Regions from separate parts of the Pseudoalteromonas sp. UCD-33C genome, predicted to be linked through region 2. Evidence: predicted binding sites of a transcription regulator. Region 2 holds the regulator's gene; each other region holds the start of a gene.
What was found. Region 2 encodes MetJ, which represses methionine synthesis genes. Its sites were predicted from a motif close to TAGACGTCTAGACGTCTA; they were not measured.

Region 1: a site for MetJ is predicted at 4,008-4,025, ahead of metK (methionine adenosyltransferase). Genes of this name have one in related genera too.
Region 3: a site for MetJ is predicted at 3,763-3,780, ahead of AOG26_RS01115 (methylenetetrahydrofolate reductase). Genes of this name have one in related genera too.

The regions. Positions count from the first base shown of each region.
Region 1 covers NZ_LJTB01000001.1:364,385-370,665, reverse strand. Annotated here, with positions in the region: gene AOG26_RS01575 (CYTH and CHAD domain-containing protein) at 52-1,572, shown strand; gene AOG26_RS01570 (START domain-containing protein) at 1,610-2,218, shown strand; gene AOG26_RS01565 (diacylglycerol kinase) at 2,298-2,702, shown strand; gene metK (methionine adenosyltransferase) at 2,755-3,906, opposite strand; gene tkt (transketolase) at 4,173-6,164, shown strand.
Region 2 covers NZ_LJTB01000009.1:37,833-44,113, reverse strand. Annotated here, with positions in the region: gene metL (bifunctional aspartate kinase/homoserine dehydrogenase II) at 1-1,052, opposite strand, end outside; gene metB (cystathionine gamma-synthase) at 1,058-2,317, opposite strand; gene metJ (met regulon transcriptional regulator MetJ) at 2,542-2,862, shown strand; gene AOG26_RS15435 (malic enzyme-like NAD(P)-binding protein) at 2,963-4,204, opposite strand; gene rpmE (50S ribosomal protein L31) at 4,903-5,118, opposite strand; gene priA (primosomal protein N') at 5,352-6,281, shown strand, end outside.
Region 3 covers NZ_LJTB01000001.1:263,562-269,842, reverse strand. Annotated here, with positions in the region: gene AOG26_RS01130 (DUF3581 domain-containing protein) at 1-416, shown strand, start outside; gene AOG26_RS01125 (DEAD/DEAH box helicase) at 512-1,747, shown strand; gene AOG26_RS01120 (sensor domain-containing diguanylate cyclase) at 1,796-2,764, shown strand; gene AOG26_RS01115 (methylenetetrahydrofolate reductase) at 2,761-3,717, opposite strand; gene AOG26_RS01110 (M16 family metallopeptidase) at 3,965-6,281, shown strand, end outside.

The DNA of each region.
Region 1 (6,281 bases), on a different contig from region 2:
GCTTTGTTTATTTTGATCACTTATTTATTTTAAATGTACTCCGCAAAGCGAATGGATACTGAGATAGAACTGAAGTTTTTGGTGTCAGATGCCGTTGTTCCACTGATCCCCGCATTAATTACCCAATTTGCAAAAACCGTTACTAACAAACCGTCACGCAATTTACAAAATGCTTATTACGATACGCCAAGCCGAGAATTACGCGCTTTAGATATTGGCCTTCGTACTCGCTGTTGTGATGGTGAGTGTGAACAAACTATCAAGCTTGCTGGCGAAGTGGTTGGCGGCTTACATCAGCGCCCAGAATACAACTTACCACTGTCAGGTAACCGCCCTGATTTACTCGCATTTGATGCTGCTATTTGGCCGCATGGCATGCAAGTGTCTGGTATTGCAGAAAACCTATACCCAATTTTTAGCACTAACTTTATACGCCGTACTTGGTTACTCGAAACCGAAAATGGCGCAAAAATTGAAGTGGTATTAGATAAAGGTGAAGTTGCTGCCTCGGGTCAGGTTGAGCCAATCTCTGAACTTGAAATCGAACTGATTGAAGGTAGTCGTAATGAGTTGTTTGCTTTGGCAGATAAACTGGTTAGTGAAAGCCATGTTCGCTTAGGGCTTTATTCTAAAGCTGCTCGAGGTTATCGTCTTGCAGATGACAAACCATTAAAAGCAAGCAAATCAATTGGCTTTGTGCCACTAAAACGTGGTGCAACCCAAGAACAAGCTTTAGTAGAAAGCATTAACTACGCGATTCGCTTTGTACAAAAACATGAAGCCTGCTATTTCATAAAACCAAGCTTAAAAACCCTTAAGCGTGTCACAGACGGTATTCGTTTAATTCGCCATACATTTTGGCTGTTTGACGATATTGTTAGTAAAGACGATACCGACTCATTGCGTACAGAGTTAAAGTGGTTATTGAGCGAATTAGCGTGGGTTGAAAATGCTATTCAGCTAAAAACCTACACATCTAAGCGCCACGCATACTACAAAAAAATCAACAGTGCGCCTGAGCTCACACAAGTTATTAATGACCTAAAAGAGTTACAGCCAAGCATTGATGATATTGAAACTCTTTTTCATAGCACCCGATACAACCGCTTATTATTACAATTAACAACCTGGTTAATTGAAAAACAGTGGCGCAAATCATGGGGGCAGGCTGAGTTTCAGGCTGCAGAAAAACCAGTTGCCGATATTGCTAAGCGTTTATTTGCTAAAGATTGGCACGACATGCACGAGCTTATTCCTGAGCAGCAAGTGTTTACAGATAAAGACTATTTGGCACTACGCACCCGCCTTGAAAATTCATTACTCAGCGGCAACTGCTTAGGCGCTTTGTTCGATAAAGAAGATAGAAATGAGTTCCGTATGCCGTGGGTTGATATCTCCCATGGTATTTATGAGTTAAGCACCCTTGAGTACTTAAAGCAGTTATGTGCAGGACAAGATGACTTAGAGCTGACAAAAATTCAATCATGGCTTGATCAAAAGTCAGAGTTTTTGGTTAGTGCGATGGAGCAAAGTCGCCACGCGTCATTTAATACAGACCCATATTGGTTTTAAATAAATGCGCTTGTGCCTATGGATAGGGTTAGCATGTTTGAGTCTCTCGGCAGTAGCTAACCCTATTGAATGGCAAACCTACAAACAGCAAGACGGCATAAAGGTTAGCTATAAAAAGCACGAAACTGGTATTATAGAAATTAATGCTTCTGTGCTGGTAAAAAATGCCAAGGCCAGTGATTTTATGGCATTGCTCAGTGATACCGACAACGCCGCAAACTGGCTCGAAAATGTCAAAAGCGTGACGCTAATGGAGCGCTTAAGCCCTTCAGAAACCCTTGTTTATACCCACTTTAACTCGCCTTGGCCGGTGTCAGATAGAGATTTAGTCAGTTACTCTTGTTATCACGCTTTAGATGAGCACAAAACCGAGTTACAAATCAAAAGCCAACCTTATGCAAAAGCCGAAGTCTCTGGCGTTGTGCGTATTAAAGACCTCACCGCCTATTGGCGTTTAGAGCAGCAACAAAGTAATTTGTTGGTCAGCCATCAAGCCTATGCTGATCCAAGTGGTTCAATTCCGCATTGGTTAAGTAACAAGGTATCGCTAAAAAGCGTTTATAAAACGCTACAAGCACTGAGAGAACAATTAACTAATAATCAGTTCTCCCGCGCAAACACCAGCAGTATTCCAGGTGATTGCTAGCGTTTAATCAAGCGTATTTGGGTGACAGAGTAAGAATTTATTATTATGATCAGGCTAATTCTGAGCGGGTAGGTAAAAAATGAAAGAACCAAAAATTCCCCTAGTTAATAAGCCAAATGGTATTGGCTTTGGGCGTATTTTAAAAGCAACCAAGTGTTCTATTAAAGGCTTTAAAGCGGCATTTAAAGAAGAGTCGGCATTTCGTTCTGAAATCTATTTAGGGGTGTGTTTATTACCCTTGTCAGTGGTTCTTGCGCAGTCATTAAATCATTGGTTAGTGTTGTTTATTCCTTACTTGTTATTATTAATTGTTGAGTTACTGAACTCGTCGATAGAAGCGCTCACTGACCGGGTAGGGATTGAGTATCATGTATTATCGGGACGAGCTAAAGATATGGCTTCTGCGGCAGTGACATTGAGCTTGCTAATTCTAGCCTTAGTTTGGGGTGTCGCAGTTTACGAAAAGATAGTTACCTACCTTTAAAACAGACATAAAAAAAGCGCCAAAAGGCGCTTTTTTCATTTTATCAAACCTATTACAGGCCAGCAGCTGAACGAAGTGCGTCTGCTTTGTCTGTACGCTCCCAAGGGAACTCATCACGACCGAAGTGGCCGTATGCCGCAGTCGGTTGATAGATAGGACGCTCAAGATCAAGCATTTGGATTAAGCCGTAAGGGCGTAGGTCGAAGTGCTCACGTACTAATTCAATTAGACGCGCTTCTTCTAATTTACCTGTACCAAATGTTTCGATGCTGATAGATGTTGGCTCTGCAACACCGATAGCGTAAGAAACTTGTAGCTCACATTTGTCAGCAAGGCCAGCAGCAACCACGTTTTTAGCAACGTAACGAGCAGCATATGCAGCTGAACGGTCAACTTTTGATGGATCTTTACCAGAGAAAGCACCACCACCGTGACGAGCCATACCACCGTATGTATCAACGATTATTTTACGACCTGTAAGACCACAGTCACCCATTGGGCCACCGATTACGAAACGGCCAGTTGGGTTGATGAAGAACTTAGTTGCGCTTGAGATTAGCTCAGCAGGAAGAACCGGCTTAATGATAGTTTCCATTACCGCTTCAACTAAGTCGTTTTGTGAGATTGAATCACAGTGTTGAGTTGAAAGAACAACTGCATCAATACCAACAGGCTTGCCATTTTCGTATGCAAACGTTACTTGAGATTTTGCATCTGGGCGTAACCAGTTAAGCTCACCGCTTTTACGAACTTCAGCTTGGCGCTGAACTAGACGGTGCGAATAAGTGATAGGTGCAGGCATTAAAACATCAGTTTCATTACATGCGTAACCGAACATTAGACCTTGGTCACCAGCGCCTTGCTCTTCAGGGCGAGCACGGTCAACACCTTGGTTGATGTCTGGAGATTGTTTACCGATAGTGTTTAGGATTGCACAAGAGTCAGCATCGAAACCCATGTCTGAGTGCGTGTAACCGATTTCACGTACTGTTTTACGTGTGATTTCTTCGATATCAACCCAAGCGCTAGTTGTGATTTCACCACCAACCATCACCATACCGGTCTTAACGTAAGTCTCACATGCAACACGGGCATGAGAATCTTGTTCAAGGATAGCATCTAGAACCGCGTCAGAGATTTGGTCCGCGATTTTATCCGGATGACCTTCAGAAACAGATTCAGAAGTAAATAAATGTTTTGCCATTGTATTTCTGCTCACAAATATTGCGCTTCACAAACGTCGGTAATAGCGCTAAAAAATTAAGGGGCGTATTTTATCTAAAACAAATATGTTTGCATAGTAATTTTACGCCTAGACGTCTATTTAAAATTACTAATAACGTATTGTTCTTAACAAACGCCCATAATTGGTGCATTTAATGCGGATTTTTAATTGCACTGTACCCTTACAATAAGTAAGAATGGGGCTTCATAAACAACCAGCGCAAATACATAAAGGTAGGAGAATTCATGCCATCACGCAAAGAACTTGCAAATGCTATTCGCGTCTTATCAATGGACGCAGTACAACAGGCCAAATCTGGTCACCCTGGCGCCCCTATGGGCATGGCAGATATCGCAGAAGTACTATGGCGCGATTATCTAAAGCACAATCCAACGAATCCAGAGTGGGCAGACCGAGATCGATTTATTCTTTCGAATGGCCACGGTTCAATGCTGATCTATTCTCTACTGCACTTAAGTGGCTATGACTTACCACTAGAGGAAATTAAAAACTTCCGTCAAATGCACTCAAAAACACCAGGTCACCCAGAGTATGGGTATGCACCAGGTATTGAGACTACTACGGGTCCATTAGGTCAAGGGATCACAAATGCAGTGGGTATGGCAATTGCCGAAAAAGCGCTAGCTGCACAGTTTAACCGTGAAGGTCACGATATTGTTGATCACTTCACGTATGCATTCATGGGCGATGGCTGTTTAATGGAAGGTATTTCACACGAAGCCTGTTCATTAGCCGGTACATTAGGCCTAGGTAAACTAGTTGCGTTTTGGGATGACAACGGCATCTCAATTGATGGTGAAGTAGAAGGTTGGTTCAGCGATGACACACCAGCGCGCTTCAAAGCATACGGCTGGCACGTAGTAAGCGATGTTGATGGTCATAACCCTGATGCAATTCGCGCCGCTATCGAAGAAGCGCGTAGCATCACTGATAAGCCATCATTAATCTGTTGTAAAACAGTGATTGGCTACGGTTCACCTAACAAATCAGGTAGCCATGATTGTCACGGTGCACCACTAGGTGAAGACGAAATTAAAGCATCTCGTGAATTCCTAGGTTGGACTGGCGATGCATTTGAAATCCCAGCTGATATCTACAGCGAGTGGGATGGCAAAGAAAAAGGTAAGCAACTAGAAGCCAGCTGGGACGAAAAGTTTGCAGCATACGCAAGTGCACACCCTGAACTTGCTGCTGAGTTTAAACGCCGTACAAATGGTGAGTTACCAGCTGATTGGGCTGAAAAGTCACAAGCTTACATTGAAGAGCTACAAGCAAACCCAGCAAACCCAGCAACACGTAAAGCATCACAAAATGCATTAAATGCGTTTGGCCCGTTACTACCAGAATTCATGGGTGGCTCTGCTGACCTTGCAGGTTCTAACTTAACACTTTGGGATGGCTCAAAAGGCCTAGAAGCAAACGATGCTAGCGGTAACTACATTTTCTACGGTGTACGTGAATTTGGTATGTCAGCGATTATGAATGGTATTGCATTGCACAAAGGCTTTATTCCATACGGTGCAACATTCCTAATGTTCATGGAATACGCACGTAACGCAGTACGTATGGCGGCATTAATGAAGCAGCCAAGCATCTTCGTTTACACACACGATTCAATTGGTTTAGGTGAGGATGGCCCAACGCACCAACCGGTAGAGCAAATTGCAAGCATGCGTTTAACGCCTAATCTAGTGAACTGGCGCCCATGTGACCAAGTTGAGTCAGCGATTGCATGGCAACAAGCAATTGAGCGTAAAGATGGCCCAACATCACTGATTTTCACTCGCCAAGGCCTTGAGCAACAAACGCGTACTGCACAGCAGTTAGCTGATGTGAAAAAAGGTGGTTACGTACTTAGCTGTGACGGTGAGCCAGAGCTTATCCTTATTGCAACAGGTTCTGAAGTACAGCTTGCACAAGATGCCGCAGCAGAACTGCGTTCACAAGGTAAAAAAGTACGTGTGGTATCTATGCCTTCAACTGATTTATTTGATGAGCAAGACGCTGCGTATAAAGAAAGCGTATTACCAGCAAGCGTAACACGCCGCGTAGCAATCGAAGCGGGCATCGCAGACTACTGGTACAAATATGTAGGCCTAAACGGCGCAGTAGTTGGTATGACGACATTCGGTGAGTCAGCACCTGCAGGCGAGCTATTCAAGCACTTTGGTTTCACTGTTGAAAACATCGTAAACAAAGCAAACGCCTTGTTCTAAGCTTTAGCCGCTAAAACTTAAAAGCCCGCCCTGTATAACCACAGCGCGGGCTTTTTTATTCCCCCGTAGGTTGAGTAGAACGGAGTGAAACCCAACGCACTAAGAGCTGGTAGCTTT
Region 2 (6,281 bases):
GCTAAGTGGCTTACAACTTGGTGAGTGCTTTGACCTGGCACTAATAAGTAAGTATCGCCATCTTTAGTAAAGTGGTGCAGGCTGTGTTGAATTAACTGACTAAGTTCACCGACTTCACCACTGCTTAGTTTATCAACCCTTAATAAATCGATGTTATCTAAGGTAGTAATAAAACGCTTTGCTTTACTGTAACCTTCTTTTACTACTTCGGTTGGCGTTGCATCACAATCAAAACTACTTCTTACCACCAATTTAATTTCTGTGTCTTTTAACGGCGACAAGGTTTTTGCATGCAATACTGGGTTACCTAAACGCGCTAATAAGTTAGCTTGCTCGCGGCACACCTTGGCATACTTAACTGCATTTTTAACTTTACGAGGGTCAGTACTAAATACACCTTGTGTGTCTGTCCAGATAGACACTTGCTTAGCAAAAGTATAACTCGCTAACAAGGTGGCACTGTAATCACTGCCATTACGACCTAATGTCACCGTATTACCTTGGCAATCTGCAGCTATAAAACCCGTTACTACGTTGATATGTGTTCTGCTAATCGCATCACTGCACTGCTGTTGGTTTTTTTGATGTAAAAGCTGACCATCATTTAGAGTAAATAACTGCCTTGCATCAACATCTTGCGCAGCGACACCTAACTGATTTAGGTAAGCGGCCAATAACCGCGCCGACCACACTTCACCATGAGCAAGTAAAGGTGCTTCAAGTAACTGCTGTTGACGAATTAATTCATTTAATACGGCAAGTTCATCTTTTAACTGTGCCAAGGCCTGTTGTTTATTCTGACCTATAAGTAACTGCTCAATTAAAGCCCGTTGATTATTATCAATAAGCAATAGAATATCGCTAACAGCTTGGCTATCTTGCTGCTGGTAACTTTGCCAAAGCTTTACCAGGGTGTCAGTTGTTTTACCCGATGCCGACACAACCACGCAATCGCCCTGCTCTGTATTAGCAAGAACAATGTTCGCTACCGCATGGTAACGATCTGCCGAGCTTAAGCTTGAGCCACCAAATTTATGAACAATATTTACCATTTCTTCTACCACAATGCCGTATGTGCTGGCGTTAACTTAAATGACGCGTTTTGCTGTGTATCTTGCTGTGTTAGCTTAGCTTCAGCTTTTGTAACTTGTTGGCCTTGACCTGGTTTTACTAAATTGAAAACACGGTCTAAATCTGCAATGAGATCTTTTACGTCTTCAATACCTACAGAAATACGGATCAGCGTATCGCCTACACCGGCTTCAAGGCGCGCTTTAGGCTCCATACCTGCGTGGGTCATTGTTGCAGGGTGACAAATCAAGCTTTCTACCCCACCTAGCGACTCAGCAAGGCTAAAGTCTTTAAGGCTTGTTAAAAACGCTGCTGCATCGTTGATATCGCCTTTAATATCAAAGCTCACCATGCCACCAAAGCCACGTTGCTGTGCTTTAGCAAGCTCATGTTGTGGGTGAGAAGCAAGGCCTGGGTAATAAACTTGGCTTACATAAGGTGAGCTTTCTAAATAATCAGCAATGGCAAAGGCATTTTCTTGGTGCTGCTTTAGGCGTACATTTAAAGTACGTAAACCACGAAGCGTTAAGTAGCTGTCAAATGGTGCACCAGTAATACCGATATTATTCGCCCACCAAGCAAGCTCGTCGCCTAGCTCTTGCGTTGCAGCAATCACTGCACCACCCACTACATCAGAGTGACCATTGATGTATTTAGTTGTTGAGTGCACAACAATATCAACACCAAACTCAATTGGGTTTTGTAATGCAGGTGATAAGAAGGTGTTGTCAGCCGCAACCAAAGCACCACACTGCTTAGCAATACTAGTAATTGCTTTAATATCTGTTAAACGCAAGATTGGGTTACTTGGCGTTTCAATCCAAATCAACTTGGGTTTAATCGCTAAAATTTCTTGGAGATTTTCAGTTTTAGTTAAATCCAAAACTTTTAGTTTTAACAGGCCACGTTTTTCAAGCGAGGTGAATAAACGGTAACTACCGCCATAACAGTCATGTGGGATCACTAACGTATCGTCACTGTTTAATAGCTGAGTGGCTAAATGCACTGCAGACATACCTGTTGCAGTTATAATACCTCTAGCACCACCTTCAAGCTCTGCTAAGGTTTCAGCTAAGATATCGCGATTTGGATTACCGCTGCGACCATAGTCATACTGGCGCTTAGTATCAAAATCAGCAAACGAATAGGTGGTTGATAAGTAAATTGGCGGTACAACCGCACCATGATGTTTATCGGCTTCGATGCCGTGACGAACAGCAATCGTCGCTTTATTTTTTTCGCTCATTTCATCACCTATTCTTAAATTGGATGTTTAGACGTCTAAAAGGTTAGATGATCAAATATGAGAAGTCAAAGCATTTATGGCTTATACATAGAAGTTTATACATTTACACCACTAGATGGCTAAATAACTAGTATTTGACTATCTTTTTTAAAGAGATAGAATTTCCGCATCTTGCGCTGTGAATAAGGCGTAAATCACTGACAACCGAGGCAACGAAACAACTTATGGCTAAATGGAACGGTGAATACATTCACCCATATGCAGAACACGGTAAAAAATCAGAACAAGTAAAAAAGATTACCGTATCGATCCCACTCAACGTATTAAAAGTATTAACTGACGAGCGTACACGCCGCCAGATCAATAACCTGCGTCATGCGACGAACAGTGAGTTATTGTGTGAAGCTTTCTTACATGCTTTTACAGGTCAACCATTACCAAATGATGACGACCTACGTAAAGACAACCCTGAAAAGGTACCTGAAGAAGTTAAAAAAATTATGCAAGAAATGGGATTAGATATCCCAGTGCTTGATTCAGAATAAGTATTTCGGCCATCGGATCACCGCCGATAATCGCAGATATAAAAAAACTCAGCCTAGGCTGAGTTTTTTATTGCGCGATATACCTAATAGCTAATTAAGCTTAACGCATGTAATCTTCTGGCATGTCGATTTGCGCCACACCCGACTCTACTGCTGCTTCAGCAACAGCACGTGCAATACGTGGTAATAAACGCGGATCCATAGGCTTAGGAATGATGTACTCGGCACCAAACTCAAGTGACTCAACGCCAGCTGCTTTTAATACTTCACTTGGTACAGGCTCTTTCGCGATACCACGAATTGCGTGAACTGCAGCAATTTTCATTTCATCATTAATTGCCGTTGCACGAACATCTAACGCACCACGGAAAATAAATGGGAAACAAAGCACGTTATTTACTTGGTTAGGGAAATCTGAACGACCCGTTGCCATAATTAAATCGTTACGCGCACTGTGTGCAACTTCTGGAGCAATCTCAGGATCTGGGTTTGAGCATGCAAACACGACTGGCTTATCAGCCATCAGCTTAAGATCATCTGCTGTTAACAGGTTAGGACCTGATACACCAACGAATACGTCAGCATCAGCAATAACATCTTGTAATGTACGCTTATCGGTATTGTTAGCAAATAATTGCTTATACTCGTTTAAGTCATCACGACGTGTATGGATCACACCTTTACGGTCAAGCATATAAATGTGTTCACGTAGTGCGCCACACTTAATTAAAAGCTCCATACAAGCCACAGCAGCAGCACCGGCACCTAAACATACGATGATGGCATCTTCGATGTCTTTACCTTGCACTTCAAGGGCGTTAAGCATACCAGCAGCAGTTACAATAGCTGTACCATGTTGGTCATCGTGGAAAACTGGAATATCACAGCGCTCGATAAGCGCTTTTTCGATTTCAAAACACTCTGGCGCTTTAATATCTTCAAGGTTGATACCACCAAACGTATCAGCGATGTTAGCAACCGTATTAATGAAATCTTCTGTTGTGCGGTGTTTAACTTCAATATCAATTGAGTCAAGGCCAGCAAAACGTTTAAATAGTAACGCTTTACCTTCCATTACAGGTTTTGATGCAAGCGGACCTAAGTTACCTAAACCTAAAATTGCGGTACCGTTTGAAATAACCGCAACCATGTTACCTTTGCCTGTATATTTATAGGCATTTGCTGGATCAGCAGCAATTTCACGGACTGGTTCAGCCACACCTGGGCTATAAGCTAAAGCGAGATCGTTAACCGTTTCGGCTGGTTTGGTTAGTTCAACACTAATTTTACCTGGAACGGGGTGAGCGTGGTAATGTAATGCTTGTTCACGAAAATCTGACATAACGCGATAGTATCCTGCAAAAAGTTAAAAAGTGAGAGAGCTTGCATCAGTACGATACCTGTAATGTATAAAAATTCCAAGTATTATCAGGTCTATCCTGTTATATGCTATATCGCTTAATTTTAAAGGATTTCCCAACAATTTCTGTGCATAGTTGCGATTAATCAGACATAAAAATTCACCTGTTTATGACCTTTTAAGCACGTGTTTTTGTATTTTATACGCACGTACACTGCAATTAGCCGAAATTAGCCCAAAATAGCCATTTCAACGAAGTTCACAGCATTTACTCACAAAGTTATTTAAATTTATTATTTTTAATAACTTTTATGAAAGTTTATACAAAAAAGAATATAGCCAAGGGGTGGCACTTTGTCTGCAAAATTAGCGACATAATGGGCATAACAACCAGAAATAGTTATGCAAGATACATAAGTGAAGATGATAAGTAAGTGGCAGCGTTATACCAATTCGCTTAATTAAGTGATCTATTTTGAGGCAATAAAACCTCGTTGATAGCAAGGCAAAAATTTCGTTATTTAGTTGTTCTAAATCAGAAATTTTTAACGCAGATAGCGACAGGTTTAACCCCTCAAAATGATTAAGTATTATTGCGGATTGGTATCAATAATGAGTTTTGTGAATTTTAGGCATAAAAAAAGCACCCTAAGGTGCTTTCTTTAACTAAACAGCAGAGATTACTTCTTGCTGCTAAGTGCACCGAAGCGCTTGTTGAAACGATCAACACGGCCGCCAGTGTCTAAAATCTTTTGCTTACCAGTGTAAAACGGGTGACACTCAGAACATACGTCTAAGTGGATGTCTTTACAAAGAGTTGAGCTAGTTTCGAATTTGTTACCACATGAACAAGTTGCAGTGATAGCTTCGTACTTAGGGTGAATACCTTCTTTCATAGGGAACCTCTAGTTAAGGCCGTATCGCTCTCCAAACCCGAAGTCTGGCACCATACGCAGTTAATACAATTAATAGGCCGCGTATTTTATAGCTCAAGTGACCTTGCGACAAGCTTTAAATGCATCTTTCGCTAAAAAAATAATCAAATGGCGTGTTGTTCAGTATTTGTTGGTAGGTTTTTAACAGTAATTTTAGTACATTATCTTTCTACCTTTGTTTCAGTTGAGTTGTCATGCACTTTGTAGAAGTTGCCATAAAAGTCCCTTTACAGCGTACCTTCGATTATAAAGTTGAACAGCTGCTGCATAGCCCTGAGTTAAAGCCAGGTATGCGCGTTCGCGTGCCATTTGGTAGTCAAAAAAAGGTTGCCGTGGTCTTGGCTCTTAAAACATCAACCGATGTTCCTGCTGACAAAATAAAGCCGATTATTGATGTTATAGACGACACGCCAGTTTTATCTGAGCAACATTTAGCATTACTAAAATTCACAGCACGCTACTACTGTTACCCATTGGGCGAGACCATTCATACGGCACTTCCGGCTGCATTAAGGCAAGGCGAATGCCCAGATAAAACCAGCATTAACATGGTTGAGCTAACCGATAAAGGTGCAAAGCTGCCGTCGCTGAAAGCAAAAACCCAGTTAAATTTATTAAAGCAGCTAGCCGAATCGGGCAAATCATCGCTTACAGAATTAAAAGCACTCGGATTTACCAAAAAAACCATCGACAGTCTGCTCGATAAAGAACTGATCACTCAGTTTATTGAACATGATAACCAATGGCAGCAACGCGCGCCGACTGTTGGTAGCAAGCCGGTGCTTAATAAGGAGCAAGCTGTTGCCTGCACTAGCATTAACCAAGCTCGTGGCTTTACCAGCTTTTTGCTTGAAGGAGTTACCGGAAGTGGTAAAACCGAAGTGTATTTGCAATGCCTAGAAGGAGTACTCAAAAAAGGTCAGCAAGCCTTAGTATTAGTGCCTGAAATTGGCTTAACACCACAAACAGTCAACCGTTTTCGTCGTCGCTTTCCTGATACACCAATTATGCTATGGCATTCAGCCCTAACAGATAACGAACGCTTACAGACCTGGCGTTTTTGTGAAAAAGGCAGCTGCGCCATAGTGATCGGCACACGTTCGAGTATTTTCTTGCCCTTTTTA
Region 3 (6,281 bases), on a different contig from region 2:
TAAAAGTGAAACGCGAAGGGGCTGTTAGCCAATGTCCTGAGTTAACAAATAGCTTAATCAAAAACTATGTTGAGTTCTCTGGCACGACCTTCCCGCATGTTATTATTCCATTGATGGGGAAGCAAGATGTAATGATCAATCCAGCCCGTCCAATGGTGATTTACGAATCAATGCTGATTAATCTTGACCGTCTTGATATCAGCGCACCTGAGTTAGAGTTTGCTGAGCCTGATTTTGAGTTTACTGGCAAACGCGGCAAAATCACGCTTCGCTTCAACCTGTTAGAAAATGGCGAAAAAGTAGGGGCGGGTGAAAAACACATGCTTGTGTCTGGCATTCGTGACTATTGCCAAGCAACGGTTGATGACCTAATTAGTTTTTATAATCAACGTAAAGAATCACTTAAACCAGCGTAATCTTTACAATTGCTACAAAGGGCGCTGATTGCGCCTTTTTTGTTGCTGATGTTCCGCGTACAATAGCGCTTTTATAGCCAAATGTACTTCAGACTATGTCAGTAGCGAACTTTTCAGAGTTAAATCTTGCCCCTGCATTGCTAACAGCCCTGCAAGCAGAGAATTATCACACACCTACAGCAATTCAAGCGCAAACAATCCCACTTATTTTAGCGGGTGCTGATGTAATGGGCAGTGCACAGACGGGAACGGGCAAAACCGCCGCGTTTGTTTTGCCACTACTGCACAATTTGCTATCTGCTGAAGTACTCCCTGATGCCGTTAAAGTCCTAATTTTAACACCTACCCGGGAGCTCGCTCAGCAAGTATTTGCAAGTGTAGAGCGTTATGCTGCGCATACTGAAATAAAAGCAGCACTGGCTTATGGCGGTGCTAGTATTGGCCCACAAATTAAAGCCATAAAAGGGGCGCAGGTTGTAGTGGCAACACCTGGGCGTTTACTTGATCATGTGATCAAAGGCAGTATTAAGCTTTCAAGTATCAATGCGCTGGTATTTGATGAAGCTGATCGCATGCTTGATATGGGCTTTATTGACGAAATTAAACGTATCTTGCGCCATGTGCCGAAAGAGCGCCAAACCTTACTTTTTTCAGCCACATTTGACGACAGCATCTTTAAACTCAGTAAGCAGTTATTAAATGATCCTAAATTAGTTGAAGTGAATAAACGCAACTCAGCAGCGGTTGAAGTTGAGCAGCTAGTTTATGCGGTTGATGAAGACCGTAAGCGCGAGCTGGTATCTCACATGATTGGCATGAAAAATTGGCAGCAAGTACTGATATTCACTCGTACTAAACAAACCGCCGATGTGCTTGCTAAAGAAATGTGTAAAGACGGCTTAAAAACCGAATCTATTCATGGCGATAAAAGCCAAGGTGCGCGTGATAAAGCACTGCAAAATTTTAAATCAGGTGCGACAAGAGTACTGGTTGCGACAGATGTTGCTGCGCGTGGTCTTGATATTGCCTCACTTAAGTATGTGATTAACTATGAATTGCCTTATGTGGCTGAGGACTACGTACACCGTATTGGTCGAACAGGGCGTGCTGGTGAGAAAGGGATGGCGATGTCGCTGGTTAGCATCGATGAGCAGTGGCTATTGGACGAAATAGATATCTTACTCGACACGAGACTCACGCCGCAGTGGTTACCAGGCTATGAGCCTGATTTAACCAAAGAGCCAAAGCAAGTTCGTAAAAATACTAATAAGGCACGCCGCTCTCGTGATAAAAAACGTATTTTAGGGCAAAAAAGTAGGAGACGTTCCTAAATCTGGCATATATTTATACTATCCTCCGGCTAAAGTTAAGAGTTTAGTATGCTAGAAGAGAATAAGTGGGCGTTTCGCCGCGCTGATAAACAGTTCTCCTTAGAAAAGTGGCAGAAAACAATTGATCTCATGACCGAGTTGTTTTCTGCTCCCGCAGGTTTTATCGTTCATAAAACAGATGATGTTTATCGTATTATCGTCTCCAGTGAGCAACAAGAAAACCCCTATGATGCCGGGGCTGAATTAAGCGCCGACGATAATATCTTCTGCAAAAAAGTACTGCGTGACATGGCACCGCTTTATGTGGATCACGCCAGCCAAGACAGTCAATGGGATGACAGCCCTCTGGTAAAAGATGGTTTTGAGTCTTATCTTGGGGTGCCAATTAGCTGGCCAAGTGGCGAGCCCTTTGGCACCTTTTGTGTTATGGATTTTAAACAAACCCATTATCAACAGAGCTTTTTAGAACTAATCGAGCAGCTTCGCGATATGGTCGAAGATGACCTTGCACTGTTAGACAACTTTACGCAAATGCGTGAAATTGCCATGCTTGATTCATTGACCAATATTTATAATCGCCGTGCAATAGATCTGCTTTGCCAACATAAATTAAATATATCGAAACGACTTGGTTTTGATATTAGTTGTCTATTTATCGATATAAACAGCTTTAAGCCACTCAATGATACGTATGGCCATGAAGTGGGCGATCTCGCGCTGATTTGTTTAGCTGACACCATGAAAGAATGCCTACGTGAAACCGATATTATTGGCCGCCTAGGGGGCGATGAGTTTATTGCGTTATTGCAAGTTCAGCCCGGTGATTGCATAGACAGCATCGCTGATAAGCTCAACACCACCTATCAATCTAATTTAGAGAAGCGGGGCATTCCTGTTACGAGCTTAAGTATTGGTTCAGGGGTAATAGCTCAGCCAAAAGAAAACTTTGCTGAGCTATTAAAACGAGCAGATGAAGATATGTATGAGAAAAAGCAAGCTTCTAAGGCAGCACGCTAAGCTATTTGCTTCTCAGCTAGGTTTAACTCCATAGTTGCTTTAAGTAAACGGTAAAGGTTAATTGAAGCATCAATTTCTTCTTTACGATTGGTTAAGCTCTCAATATTTAAACCCAGCGGTACATCTAAATGTGCGCAGCTTTGTAAAATTAAGTCGAGATTCTCACGGCAAATACGCACTGATTCACTCAATGTATTTGTCGAATCTAACATGCGGTATTTAGTCGCTTCTGGTACAGAAATACCTAACCATTCCATAAATTCTAAGGTTTTTTCACCACCACAAGGGGTAAACGTCAGAATAATGCGTTTTGGTGCTGTGCCTTGTGCTTTACAGCTACGCGCATAGCTGGTGATTAAATCAATCGTTGCTTGGGCATTGTAAACGGCTTGTGAGATGAAAAACTTACAACCTTGCGCTGTTTTTTCAACTAAACGCTCATGTTCATTACGTTTGCTGGCATGGCGCTCGGCAATAGTAACACCACCTAAAAATACATCACTGTTCTGTTTTGCCAGCGTTTTATATGCATCAGGTAGGCTTAATTTGATGTCGCCATGAGATGATGGGCTACCCACCAACACTAAGTTTTTTAGTTCAAAGTCGTTACGTGTTTCGTTTAACCATTCGGTAAATTCAGCTTCTCCACGCTGGGCAACACTTTTATAAGTGATCACATCAAGTTGTGACAAGCTACGTAGTAACTGACTGTATTCACGAGGATCTACCGTTTCTTTAAACGGAAAAGGACGCGGCTTTGCAATACGGCTACTCTCATCTTGAATGTCGTAGATGATTACACCGTCGTATTCAATTTCGTGTAAACGACCGAGTAGCTTCTGAGCAATGGTCTCAAGCTGTGCTTTATCAGTACCAGACTTTGGTGGTGTGGTACCAATTAGGTAGACACCTTGATTGGTGTCTTCAATTTTCTCTTGTAATGATAAAGCCATAATCCTCATTCCAGCTCGTGCTAATGTCTATGACAAATAATATAGCAGCCATTTAGACGTCTAGATAGATTTTTTTCTTGAAAGTTTTTCAATGACTATGAATTTTACTCAAGTTTAAAGCTGAGCGTTTCGCAAAATTGACACACCTGTTTACATAAATTATTGCTCTGACCCTCATATTTTCTGGCGCTTTGATGCATAATCAAGCAGCAATGATTATGAGAAAAATAACTAACAAGGGAACATTATGAAATTTAGATTATTAGCAACCAGTGTTGCTGTAACACTTGCTTTAAGTGGCTGCGCAAGTAACTCACAGTCAACGATGGTTAAAGAAGTCGAAATTGAGCAGCAAGTAAGCCAAGATGATAACCGTGTATTTAGCCAAGATTACCTATTAGAAGAGCTTGAGAATGGCCTTCGCGTGATGGTAGTTAAAACAGATTACCCAGATGTTGTGTCACTGCAAATTCCAGTATCGGTTGGTTCACGTAATGAGGTTGAAGCAGGTAAAACCGGTTTTGCACACTTCTTTGAGCATATGATGTTTAAAGGCTCTGAAAAATTCCCACAAGATGTGTATTCAGATATTTTAAAAAACTCGGGTGTTGATAATCGCGCGTATACGACCAACGATTACACTAACTATCACTTAAACTTTTCAAAAGAGCACTTAGATAAAGTACTCGAAATTGAAGCTGATATTTTCCAAAACCTGACTTACAGCGAAGAGCAGTTCCGCACCGAAGCGCTGACTGTAAAAGGTGAGTATTTAAAGAATAATGCTAGCCCAATTCGTAAGTTACTTTCTGCGGTTCGTAACGAAGCATTCGAAAAGCATACCTATAAGCACACCACCATGGGCTTTTTCGAAGACATTGAAGCTATGCCTGATCAAATGGCCTATGGTAAAGAGTTTTTCGCTAAATTTTATAAGCCTGAGTATGTATCTTTAGTCATTGTTGGTGATGTTGATCCACAAGAGACCATGGCAATGGTGAAAAAGCATTGGGGTAATTGGAAAAAAGGTGATTACCAAGCAGATATTCCTGTTGAACCAAAGCAACAAGCCGCAAAATATGTACATGAAAAAAATGATGGTTTACCAGGCCACTGGTTGCTTGTGTCATACAAAGGCACTGCATGGGATCCTACTCAAAAAGACCGTGCCGCTCTTGATTTGATCTCACAGCTGTATTTCTCTAACAACTCGGCACTTTATCAAGAGCTTGTTGTTGATAAACAAATTGCCAGCCAAATGTTTACCTATAACCCAGATACTAAAGATCCGGGTTTATTACATGTGTTTGTAAAAGTCGAAAACGAAGCGGACCTGGCTAAAGCCCGTGATGCGATTAACCGTACCTATGCACAAGCGCGTACTGAGTTAGTAGATGCGCAAAAGTTAGCGGATTTAAAATCAAACCTAAAGTATAGCTTTATAAATGGTCTTGATTCATCGCAGTCAATCGCTTCAACACTTGCAAGCTACATGCACTTTGAGCGTGATCCTGAAGTGATTAACCAACTTTATGCCACAGCTGACAGCATCACTCCGGATGATATCAAAGCGGTAGCAAACAAATATTTTGTTGATCCGAGCCGTACTACGGTGACAATGTCGGCGCTTGATAAAGTGGCTGGTTTTGAGCAAGAAGTTGATTTAAATGCCTTGGTTGCCAGTATCGAGCAAGCCCCAACAGAGCGTCACTTTAAAGTACTTGATAAAACCAATAGCTCACCACTGGTTGATGTTAACTGGTTATTTAATACCGGCGCAGCGGCTGATCCACATGGTAAAAAAGGTTTAGCAGCACTCACTGCAGCGATGCTAGCGCAAGGTGGCTCAGAAACTATGAGCTACAAAGATATTCAAAAAGCGTTATATCCACTAGCGGGAAGCTTTGGCTATCAAATCGATAAAGAGATGATTTCACTTCGTGGTCGTGTACATAAAGACAATGCCGCGCAGTGGTATGCACTTGTTAGCGACCAGTTGTTAAACCCTGGCTTTAGAGAAGATGATTTTAAACGCCTGAAAAAAGAGCTTATTGATAGCATTAAAGCAGGTCTGAAAGCGTCAAATGACGAAGAGCTAGGTAAAGAAGTGCTATATCATCAGCTTTATAAAGGCCATCCGTATGAAAGCTATAACTATGGCGATTTATCAGACCTTGAAGCACTGACACTTGACGATGTAAAAGCGTTTTATGCTAACCAGTTTGCTCAATCTAAATTAACAGTGGGTCTAATTGGTGCGATTCCGGGTGATGTTAAATCGACTATGATGAAAGATTTAACATCGCTTCCTCAAGGTAAAGAAAGCCGCTTAACGATTCCTGATGCGCCAGAACTTAAAGGTCATCATGCAACGATTGTTGAAAAATCAGCGCAATCTACCGCTGTGTCATTTGGTTTCCCAATCGATACAATTCGTAGCAGCGATGACTGGACAGCGCTTTGGTTAGTGCGCTCTTACTTTGGTGAACACCGCAGCTCAAACAGCTTCTTGTATCAGCGCATTCGTCAAACCCGTGGTATGAACTATGGTGACTATGCATACA